Regions from separate parts of the Methylobacterium sp. C33D genome, predicted to be linked through region 1. Evidence: predicted binding sites of a transcription regulator. Region 1 holds the regulator's gene; the other holds the start of a gene.
What was found. The regulator HrcA, encoded in region 1, represses chaperone genes, less so after heat shock. The targets are predictions, from matches to a motif close to GTTAGCACTCNCNNNNNGNGAGTGCTAAC.
Positions count from the first base shown of each region.

Region 2: the regulator HrcA is predicted to act here: its motif matches at 3,018-3,046, upstream of groES (co-chaperone GroES).

Region 1 is NZ_JBKFAV010000001.1:297,580-303,150, reverse strand. It holds partial or broken gene ACLBXO_RS01495 (DUF1236 domain-containing protein) at 1-530, shown strand, start outside; gene hrcA (heat-inducible transcriptional repressor HrcA) at 585-1,640, opposite strand; gene rph (ribonuclease PH) at 1,808-2,521, shown strand; gene rdgB (RdgB/HAM1 family non-canonical purine NTP pyrophosphatase) at 2,518-3,147, shown strand; gene hemW (radical SAM family heme chaperone HemW) at 3,174-4,361, shown strand; gene ACLBXO_RS01470 (penicillin-binding protein activator) at 4,362-5,571, opposite strand, start outside.
Region 2 is NZ_JBKFAV010000015.1:43,153-48,723, reverse strand. It holds gene pdeM (ligase-associated DNA damage response endonuclease PdeM) at 1-242, shown strand, start outside; gene ACLBXO_RS13885 (methyl-accepting chemotaxis protein) at 252-1,712, opposite strand; gene ACLBXO_RS13880 (CorA family divalent cation transporter) at 1,920-2,906, opposite strand; gene groES (co-chaperone GroES) at 3,116-3,406, shown strand; gene groL (chaperonin GroEL) at 3,478-5,118, shown strand.

The DNA.
Region 1 (5,571 bases):
CGGGTCGCGGCGCGGAGGGACCGGGTCGTCCGGGGGGCGCGGCCGAGCGCAACGGACCGGCGGACCGGGGCGGACCGGCCGCGAAGCCCGGGGCCGGTGACCGCGATGCCGGCGACCGCGGTGACCGCGGCGAGCGGGGTGGGCGCGAGCCGCGCGCCGGACCCGAGCGGGGCAACCGCGATGCGGCCGGTCCCGAGCGCGGCGGTCGCGGTCCGGCCGGCGAGCGGGGTGGCCGTGCCGGCGCCCGCGACCGCGGTGCCGTCCGCGGGGCAGTCGGCCGCCTCGACACCCGCCAGCGGACCGAGTTCCGCAGCTCGATCACGCGTCTGGGCGTCTCGCCGCTCCGGGACGTGGCCTTCGGTCTCGCGGTGGGCACGGCGATCCCGCGCTCGGTCAGCCTGCACCGGCTCCCGCCGGCGATCATTGAGCTGGTGCCGGAATACGAGGGCTACGACTTCATCCTGGTGCGCGACGACATCGTGATCATCGATCCCGACACCTACGAGATCGTGGACGTGATCCCGGCCTGAGCGGGCCGTCCCGACAAGGTCGGCGCGCCGGGCGGATCCTCTGCCCGGCGCGCTCTAGCGTCCGCCGTCCAGGAGCTTCGACACCACGCGCGCCGTGTAGTCGACCATCGGCACGATCCGCGCGTAGTTGAGCCGGGTCGGACCGATCACCCCGACGACACCCACGATCTTCTGCGAGCCGTCGCGGAACGGCGCCGCGATCAGCGAGGACCCCGACAGCGAGAACAGCTTGTTCTCCGACCCGATGAAGATCCGCACGCCCTCGCCGCCCTCGGCGCGGGACAGGAGATCGATCACGTCCTTCTGGGTCTCCAGGTCGTTGAACAGCAGGCGGATGCGTTCGAGGTCCTCGACTGCGCGCAGGTCGTCGAGCAGGTTGGCCTGACCGCGCACGATCAGCTGGCGCGCCTCCGTCGGGCCGACCGGGGTGGCCAGCCCGGCATCGACGAGGCGCTCGGTGATCGCGTCGAGTTCCCGCTTCATCGCCTTGCGGCCGGCCTCGATCTCGGCGCGCAACGTGCCCAGGGTGCGGCCCTGCAGCCGCGCGTTCAGGAAGTTGGTCGCCTCCTGGAGCGCGCCCGCCGGCAGGCCCGCCGGCAGGTCCACGAGGCGGTTCTCCACGGAGCCGTCATCCGAGACGAGGATGACGAGGGCGCGCGCCGGATCGAGGCGCACGAACTCGATGTGCTTCAGGTTGACGTTGGCCTTGGTGGTCAGGACGACCCCGGCGCCCCGGGAGACGCCCGACAGCATGGTCGACGCCTCGGCCAGGGCCGAGTCGAAGGTGTGGCCCGAGGCGGCGGCGCGCATCTGCGCCTCGATGCGCGCCTGCTCGTCCTGGCTGACGTCGCCGAGTTCGAGCATCGCGTCCACGAAGAAGCGCAGGCCGAGTTCGGTGGGCAGGCGGCCGGCGGACGTGTGCGGCGCGAAGATCAGGCCGGAATGCTCCAGATCCGCCATGACGTTGCGGATCGAGGCCGGCGACAGCGCCATCGGGAGGATGCGCGCGAGATTCCGTGAGCCGACCGGCTCGCCGGTCGTGAGGTAGCTCTCGACGATCTGCCGGAAGATCTCCCGGGCACGCTCGTTGAGGGCGGCGAGCGCCTGCATCGCTTGGCCGTTCGAGAAGTTGGGACTGGGGTTTGTCACGGGGTCATCCTGTGGTCCGATCATGTCCAACCGTCCCGCGCGGATCAATCCGTACGGCGATGCTTGCCCGCGGTGGCGCGGCGGCCTAAGAGCCCGGCCCTCGACACTCTCGACAGAAGGGGCCCGCGATGCGGCCTTCCAAGCGTGCCGCCGACGAGTTGCGGCCCGTGAGCCTGGAGCGCGCGGTCTCGCGCTACGCCGAGGGCTCCTGCCTCGTCAGCTTCGGCAACACCCGGGTGCTCTGCACCGCCTCGCTGGAAGAGCGCGCCCCCCCGTGGCTGCGCGGTTCCGGCAAGGGCTGGGTCACGGCCGAGTACGCCATGCTGCCGCGTGCGACGCACGAACGCACCCGCCGCGAGGTCGGTTCCGGGAAGCCGTCGGGGCGGACCCAGGAGATCCAGCGGCTGATCGGCCGGTCGCTGCGCGCCGTCACCAACCTCCCGGCCATGGGCGAGCGCCAGATCACGATCGATTGCGACGTGATCCAGGCCGACGGCGGCACCCGCACCGCCGCGATCACGGGCGCCTGGGTAGCGCTGCACGATTGCTTCGCCTGGATGCGGACCCGCTCGATCATCTCCGTCGACCCGCTGCGCGACCACGTCGCCGCCGTCTCGTGCGGCCTGTACAAGGGCATGCCGGTCCTCGACCTCGACTACGCCGAGGATTCGGCGGCCGAGACCGACGCCAACTTCGTGCTCACCGGGCGGGGCGGCATCGTCGAGGTGCAGGGCACCGCCGAGATGGAGCCCTTCACGCAGGAGCAGCTCATCGAACTCCTCGGCCTCGCCCGCGCCGGCACCGAGCGGCTGGTCGCCCTGCAGAAGGAGGCCATCGCGTGAGCCGCCGTCTCACCGGCAAGGTGGTGATCGCCACGCACAATGCCGGCAAGCTCGCCGAGATGCGCGACCTGCTCGCGCCCTTCGGGATCGAGGCGGTGTCGGCGGGCGAGCTCGGCCTGCCCGAGCCCGACGAGACCGGCACGATGTTCGCCGAGAACGCGGCGATCAAGGCGCGGGCGGCGGCCGACGCGACCGGGCTGCCGGCCTTCGCGGACGATTCCGGCCTGTGCGTCGACGCCCTCGACGGCGCGCCGGGCATCTTCTCGGCCCGCTGGGCCGGGCCGGCCAAGGACTTCACCGGCGCGATGGCGCGGATCTTCGCCGAACTCGACCGGCGCGGCGCCGCCGAGCGCCGGGCGCACTTCGTGTCCGCCCTCGTGCTGGCTTGGCCGGACGGGCACACCGAGCTGTTCGAGGGGCGGGTGTTCGGCGACCTCGTCGCCGCGAAGGGCTCCGCGGGCTTCGGCTACGATCCGATCTTCCGGCCCGACGGCCACGAGCGCACCTTCGGCGAGATGAGCGCCGAGGAGAAGCACGGGGTCGACTGGCAGAAGGGGCGGGGCCTGTCGCACCGGGCGCGGGCCTTCGTCGAGCTGAGCCGCGCCTGCCTCGCGCCCGGCGCCTGATTGCCAAACGGCGCGCGGGCGCTCACATGCCCGCCATCATGTCATCGACCGGCCCGGACCATCCGACCCGCGACGCGGGCTTCGGGATCTACCTGCACTGGCCCTTCTGCGCCGCCAAGTGCCCGTACTGCGACTTCAACAGCCACGTCCGCCGCGCGGGCGTGGACGAGCCGCGCTTCCTGGCGGCTTTCCGAGCCGAGATCGCCCACAGCGCCGCCCGCACGCCGGGCCGGACCGTGACCAGCATCTTCCTCGGCGGGGGCACGCCCTCGCTGATGCGGCCCGCGACCGTGGCCGGCCTGCTCGACGCGGTCGCGGCCCACTGGGCGGTCGCGCCGGACGCGGAAGTCACCCTCGAGGCCAACCCGTCGAGCGTCGAGGCCGGCCGGTTCCACGGCTACCGTGCTGCCGGGGTCAACCGGGTGTCGCTCGGCATCCAGGCCCTCGACGACGACGCGCTGAAGACGCTCGGGCGCCTGCACGACACGGCGCAGGCCCTGGACGCCATCGCCCTGGCGCAGTCCGCCTTCGCGCGGACCTCCTTCGACCTGATCTACGCCCGGCCCGGGCAGACGCCGGACCTGTGGCGGGCGGAGCTGAGCGACGCGCTCGCGCGGGCCGCGGAGCACCTCTCGCTCTACCAGTTGACCATCGAGCCCGGGACGCCGTTCCACGGGCTCGCCGCCGCCGGCAAGCTGGTGACGCCGGACGACGAGGTCGGCCGCGCCCTCTACGACGTCACCCAGGATCTATGCGCCAAGGCCGGCCTCCCGGCCTACGAGATCTCGAACCACGCGCGGCCCGGCGCGGAATCGCGGCACAACCTGCTCTACTGGCGCTACGGCGAGTATGCCGGGATCGGTCCGGGCGCCCACGGGCGGCTCGTGACGCCCGGCGGCCGGATCGGGACCGTCACGGAGCGGTCTCCCGAGGCGTGGCTCGCCCGCGTCGAGGCCGGGGGCCACGGGATCGTCGAGACCGAGAGCCTCTCGTCCGCCGACCAGGCCGACGAGTTCCTGGTGATGGGCCTGCGCCTGCGCGAGGGAATCGATCCCGACCGCTACGCGGCGCTCAAGGGCCGGCCGCTGAACGGCAACCGGATCGGCATGCTGATCGGCGATGGCCTGCTGGCGCGCCTGCCCGGCGGCCGCATCGCCGCCACGGCGCGGGGCGCGCCAGTGCTGAACGCCCTGGTCGCCGAGCTCGCCGCCTGATCAGATCGCGGGCTTCGCGAGGACCCGGGGCGCCGGGCTGACGGGCGTCGCGGCGTTGTTGCGGATCTCGTAGACCGCGAGGGACCGCTCGCTCTGACCGTCGGGCCGGAACCGGAACGTCCCGTCGACGCCGGCGAAGCCCAGACCGTTGGTCAGGGTGGTCTCGGCGAAGCGCTGCGAGCCGTAGCGCCGCGACAGGGCCGCGGCGAGCAGCACCGCGTCGTAGGCGAGCGAGGCCACCCGCGGCGGGACGGCGCCGAACCGGGCCTGGTAGCGCGCGCTGAAGTTCGAGAAGCCGACGCGGTCCGGCGCGGCGAAGCGGCCGCCCTGCAGGGCCGGCAGCGCGAACAGCGACGGCTCGTTCCAGAGGGCGGTGCCGAGGGGGCGCACCCGGGCCGGCGAGAAGCCCGCCTTCGTCAGCGCGGCCGCCACGGCGGGCATCGCGTCCGCGGTCTCGGGGATGAACAGCGCGTCGGCGATGGCGCCGGGCCCGCCGATCACCCGCGCCAGCCGCTCCACCGCCGGGCCGGGCGCGCCGGCCGGGTAGCGCTCCACGGCGGCGACGCGCGCGCCCTTCCGGGCGACGACCTCCCGGAACGCCGCCTCGACGGCGTTGCCGTAGGCGGTCTCGGGGATCAGCGCCGCGAAGGATCGTTTCCCGCCCGCGACCGCGTCCTCGACCACGCGGTCCACCTCCGGCTGCGGCAGGAAGCTCAGCAGGTAGACACCCGGGTTCGCCACGGTCGCGTCCGTCGAGAAGCCGATCACCGGCTTGCCGGCGGTCCTGGCGACGGCCGCGGCGGCCTGGACGCTGCCGGCGAAGAGCGGGCCGAGCACGATCTCGGCGCCCTGCCTCAGCGCCTCCTGGGTCGCCTCCCGGGCGCCGTCCGGGCTGCCCCGGTCGTCCTCGACGAGGAGCGTCAGGTCGGGCTGCTGGGCCTCGTCGTAGGCGAGCTGCGCCGCGTTGCGCATGGCGGCCCCCACGGTCGATCCCTGGCCGGTCAGCGGCATCACCAGGGCGACCTTCACCGATCCCGCGCCGATGCGACCGCCGCCCGCGGCCGGCATAGGCGCCGCCGCGGGCGCGGCGCCCGGCGCATCCGGCACCGCGGCCGGCGGTGACAGCTCGGCCTGCGGCCCGGTCGCGCGTCGCGCGAGGTCGCTGCCGACGCAACCGCCGAGCGAGAGCAGGATCGCGCAGAGCGCGGCG
Region 2 (5,571 bases), on a different contig from region 1:
GCGAGATCGCCGGCCATCTCCATCCCTGCGGGAAGGTGGCGATGCGCGGGCGGGCGGTGCGCCGCCGCTGCTTCGTCACGGACGGCGCCCGCCTCGTCATGCCGGCCTTCGGTGCCTACGCGGGCGGCCTGAACGTCCGCGACCGGGCGATCGAGAGCCTGTTCCCCGACGGCTTCACCGCCCATCTCCTCGGGGACGGGCGGGTCTTCGCCATCGGCCGGGCGCAGCTCGCCCGGGATTGAGGCGCGCGATCAGGCCGACTTCATGAAGCGGATGACGCTCTCCGACAGGCTCGTCGAGTGGGCGGCGAGGCTGTCGGCGATGCCCTGGACGGTCTGGGCGAGCTGACCGGTGGCGTTGGCGGCCTCGGACACGCCGCCGATATTGCCCGCCATCTCGTGGGTCGAGACCGCCTGCTCCTCGACGGCGCTCGCCATCGCCAGGGTGAGGTTGGACAGTTCGTCCACCGCCGCGGTGATCATCTCGATGGCGCCGACCGCGTCGCCGGTCGCGCTCTGGATCGCCGAGACTTGCTGGGTGATCTCGCCGGTCGCCTTGGCAGTCTGCTCGGCGAGCGCCTTGACCTCGGAGGCGACGACCGCGAAGCCGCGGCCGGCGGCGCCGGCCCGGGCCGCCTCGATCGTGGCGTTCAGCGCCAGCAGGTTGGTCTGGTCGGCAATCGACTTGATCATGCCCACCACCGCGTCGACCTTGCGGGCGTTCTCGGCCAGCTGGCGCATGGTCGCGTCGGTGGTTCCGGCCTGGGCGGCGATCTGCTGCGCGCGCTCCGAGACTCGCCCGACCTGGCCCGAGATTTCCTGGATCGCCCCGTTCATCTGCTCGGAGTTCGACGCGACCGAGGAGGCCTTGTGCCGGGCGGATTCGGCCGACTGCATCAGCCCCTCGGCCGAGCTCTGCATCTCCTGGATGGCCGAACCGACGGCCTCGACGACCTGCTTGACCTCGGTCTCCATATTCACCTGCGCGGTGACCACGGCCCAGGTCAGCATCGGGCCGAGATACTGCCCCCTCTCGTCGGTCACGGCCGTGACCCGCAGGTTGAGGGTCTCGGGCCCGACCCTGATCTTGGTGCTGTGCGGCAGCCGGCTCGCGTCCCCCAGCATGGTGCGCTGGTGGCTCGGGTTCTTGTGGAAGATGTCGAAGGAGCGGCCGAGCATGTCGTCGACCTTGACCGGCAGGTGCTGGTCGATCGTGCCGAGCGTCTTGCGCGACGTGGCGTTCATGTAGTCGATCTTGAAATTGTCCTTCAGATCCGCGGTCATGACCGCCACCGGAACGTTGTCGATCATCGTCAGGAGCCGGTTGATCTCCTTCTTCTTCGCCGAGATGTCCGCGGCGAACTTGACGACCTTGATCGGCTTGCCGCGCGCGTCCAGGACGGGATTGTACGTCGCCTCCAGCCAGACTGGTTCGCCCTCCTTGTCGAGGCGCAGGAACTCGCCCGTGACGTAGTGCCCGTCCTTCAGCTTGTTCCAGAACGCCGCGTACTCCGCGGATTCGGCGAAGCCCCTCTCCACGAAGATGCGGTGATGGCGGTTCTGGACGTCGCCGAGGCCGTACTTCATCAGCCGCAGGAAGTTCTGGTTCGCGTGCAGGACGGTACCGTCCATCGAGAACTCGATGATCGCGAGCGAGCGGTCCAGGGCATCGATCTTGGCCTGGGCTTCGTTGAAAACAGTGCGATTGAACATGGTGCTGCTCGCGTTCTCCCGCGCCATGTCTAGCCTCGTAGCGTTAATGAACCCTTTATCGCGACATTCATCCAGATTAAAATCCGGGTGACACGGGTCGAATGCTTGTAACGTCGCCGCTGCTGTGTGGCCGATTTCGGATCCGCGCAGATATTTGCATTTTATCCGATCTATGGAGACATGAATGCTGTGTTTTGCTTATGAATATCAGAACCAGCCGCGCATGCGGAAGTATACGATCGGTGCCACGGCGCTGAGGAGGATCAGGCCGAGCGCGTAGGGGTACCCGAGCGCCCAGTCCAGCTCGGGCATGTGCTTGAAGTTCATCCCGTAGATCGACGCGATGAGCGTCGGCGGGACGCCGACCACCGAGACGACGGTGAGGACCCGGAAGACGTTGTTCTGCTCGATCGTGATGAGGCCGAGGGCGGCGTCGAGCAGGAACTGCACGTTCTCGGCGAGCCGCGTCTCGAACTCGTCGAGGGACTCGATGTCCCGCTTGATCGTCTCGAAGCGCGAATCCTCCGGCAGGCCGAGACTGTCGCAGGCCGCGGCGACGAACGGGATGATCCGTTCGAGGCCGAGCAGGCTCGACCGGATCTTTCCCAGAACCTTCCCGCGGTTGCTGATGCCGCGCAGGATCCGGCGGAGGGCGAGGTCGCGGCGCCGGGGCGGCGGGCTCTCGAGGCGCCGCCGCTCGGCACCGCGGACGTCGAAGTCGAAGATGCGGGTCGAGAGCGTGTCGAGTTCGGATCCCATATCCTCCAGGGCGTCGGCGAGGCTGTCGACCAGCTCCTCCAGGACGACGAGGAAGATCTCGCTCGGCGTCGTGCTGCCGTCGCCGTCCGCGATGCGCTTCGCGGAGCCCTCGAAGGCGCGCAACTCGTGGAAGCGGATCGTGACGAGGTGATCCTTGGTCAGCAGGAAGCCCAGTGGCTTCAGCTGCGACGCGCTCTGCTCGAAGGTGATCATCGGCGTCGAGAGCGAGAGCCCGCCCTTCACCCGGCGCAGGCGGCTCGACGTCTCGACTTCCGAGAGCGCCGCCCGCGACGGCACGCGCAGGCCGGTCGCGGCCTCGACCGCCGCGGCCTCCTCCGGCGTGGGGTCGTTCAGGTCGAGCCACACGGTGTCGCGCGCGATCGGGCTGCCGGGTCGCAGCGCCACCGGGCCTTCGGGTCCGTGCAGGCTCAGCATGAGAGCGAGTCGTCCATGAGGGGATCGGTGCCGCCGGCGCGTCATCGCGCCGTCGCGCGGGGGTGCGACAGCCTTGACTCGGAACCCGCCCGCGCCTATCTCGCGGCCGTCTTTGGCACTCGCCGAGACAGAGTGCTAACAGTCGAGTTCGCGGCGGTCCCGCCGGCCGCATCAACGCCAACTCAAGACCTGAAGCAAGAGGGCAGCTCATGAAGTTCCGTCCGCTGCACGACCGCGTGGTCGTCCGTCGCATCGAGAGCGAAGAGAAGACCAAGGGCGGCATCATCATCCCGGACACCGCCAAGGAGAAGCCGCAGGAGGGCGAGGTCGTCGCCGTCGGCCCCGGCGCCCGCGACGAGGCCGGTCGCGTCAACGCGCTCGACGTCAAGGCCGGCGACCGCGTCCTGTTCGGCAAGTGGTCCGGCACCGAGGTCAAGATCGACGGTCAGGACCTCCTGATCATGAAGGAATCCGACATCATGGGCGTCGTCGCCCTCTAATCGGATCACCCGTCACCGCCCTTTGAGGCCGTCCCGGACTCGGGGTTCAACCATTAGCTAAGAGGCACACAATGGCAGCGAAAGACGTTCGTTTCTCCGCCGACGCCCGCGATAAGATGCTGCGCGGCGTCGACATCCTCGCCGACGCGGTGAAGGTGACGCTGGGCCCGAAGGGCCGCAACGTCGTGATCGAGAAGAGCTTCGGCGCCCCGCGCATCACCAAGGACGGTGTGACGGTCGCCAAGGAGATCGAGCTCGCCGACAAGTTCGAGAACATGGGCGCCCAGATGGTGCGCGAAGTGGCCTCGAAGACCAACGACATCGCGGGTGACGGCACCACCACCGCGACCGTGCTGGCCCAGGCCATCGTCCGCGAGGGCGCCAAGTACGTCGCGGCCGGCATCAACCCGATGGACCTGAAGCGCGGCATCGACCTCGCCACCCAGGCCGCCGTGAAGGACATCATCGCGCGCGCCAAGAAGGTCTCGACCTCCGACGAGGTCGCCCAGGTCGGCACGATCTCCGCCAACGGCGACAAGGAGATCGGCGAGATGATCGCCCACGCCATGCAGAAGGTGGGCAACGAGGGCGTCATCACGGTCGAGGAGGCGAAGACCGCCGAGACCGAGCTGGACGTCGTCGAGGGCATGCAGTTCGACCGCGGCTACCTCTCCCCGTACTTCATCACGAACGCGGAGAAGATGGTCGCCGAGCTCGAGGACCCCTACATCCTCATCCACGAGAAGAAGCTCTCGTCGCTCCAGGCCATGCTGCCGGTGCTCGAGGCGGTTGTTCAGACCGGCAAGCCGCTCCTGATCATCGCCGAGGACATCGAGGGCGAGGCTCTGGCCACGCTCGTCGTCAACAAGCTCCGCGGCGGCCTGAAGGTCGCGGCCGTCAAGGCGCCGGGCTTCGGTGACCGCCGCAAGGCGATGCTCGAGGACATCGCGATCCTGACCAAGGGCCAGATGATCGCCGAGGACCTCGGCATCAAGCTCGAGAACGTGACGCTCCCCATGCTCGGCCGCGCCAAGCGCGTGCGCATCGAGAAGGAGAACACCACGATCATCGACGGCGTCGGCGAGAAGTCCGACATCGAGGGCCGCATCTCGCAGATCAAGGCGCAGATCGAGGAGACCACCTCGGACTACGACCGTGAGAAGCTGCAGGAGCGTCTGGCCAAGCTCGCGGGCGGCGTCGCGGTGATCCGCGTCGGCGGCGCGACCGAGGTCGAGGTGAAGGAGAAGAAGGATCGCGTCGACGACGCCCTCAACGCCACCCGCGCGGCGGTCGAGGAAGGCATCGTCCCGGGCGGCGGCACCGCGCTGCTCCGCGCCAAGAAGGCGGTCTCCGAGCTGAAGTCCGAGATCCCGGACGTGCAGGCCGGTATCAAGATCGTCCTGAAGGCCCTTGAGGCCCCGCTCCGCCAGATCGCCCAGAACGCGGGCGTGGAAGGCTCGATCGTGGTCGGCAAGATCACCGACAACACCTCCTCGGAGACCTTCGGCTTCAACGCCCAGACCGAAGAGTATGTCGACATGATCCAGGCCGGCATCGTCGATCCGGCCAAGGTGGTGCGCACCGCCCTGCAGGACGCGGCCTCGGTCGCCGGCCTGCTGGTGACCACCGAGGCGATGGTCGCCGACGCGCCGAAGAAGGACAGCCCCGCTCCGGCGATGCCGGGCGGCGGCATGGGCGGCATGGACTTCTAAGTCCGCGCCACTCGCGTCACGGAGGAAGGGGGTCGCCGCGAGGCGGCCCCTTTTCTTTTGGCGCCGGCCTGCCGCGGTCGCCCGCGGGCGCGGCCCGGTCCGATGCCGCGACGCGACGCCTGGGCCGCGAGACGCGCCCGCACGGTGGCGATTCGAGGATTGCCGGACGCGCTCGGTCGCCTGGAACGGGAGAGTGAAGTCCAGGCTGTGGTCGATCAGGGGCGGGATGCTGTCCTGATCGGTATCGTCCGCGCCGGTCTCGACGAAGGCGAGGATCCCGGCGTGAATCGCCGCGTGATCGGACGTGTCGGGAGCCGCGGCGAGGACCAGGGGGCCGCCGTGCCTCCAGTGATCGCGCAGGGTCGCGAGCCCTTCGGCGGATCAAGGTATGACCTCACCGCGCGGCTCTGCCGGCGCGGACGCGGCCGCGCGTGCCGACCGAAACGGGTCCCG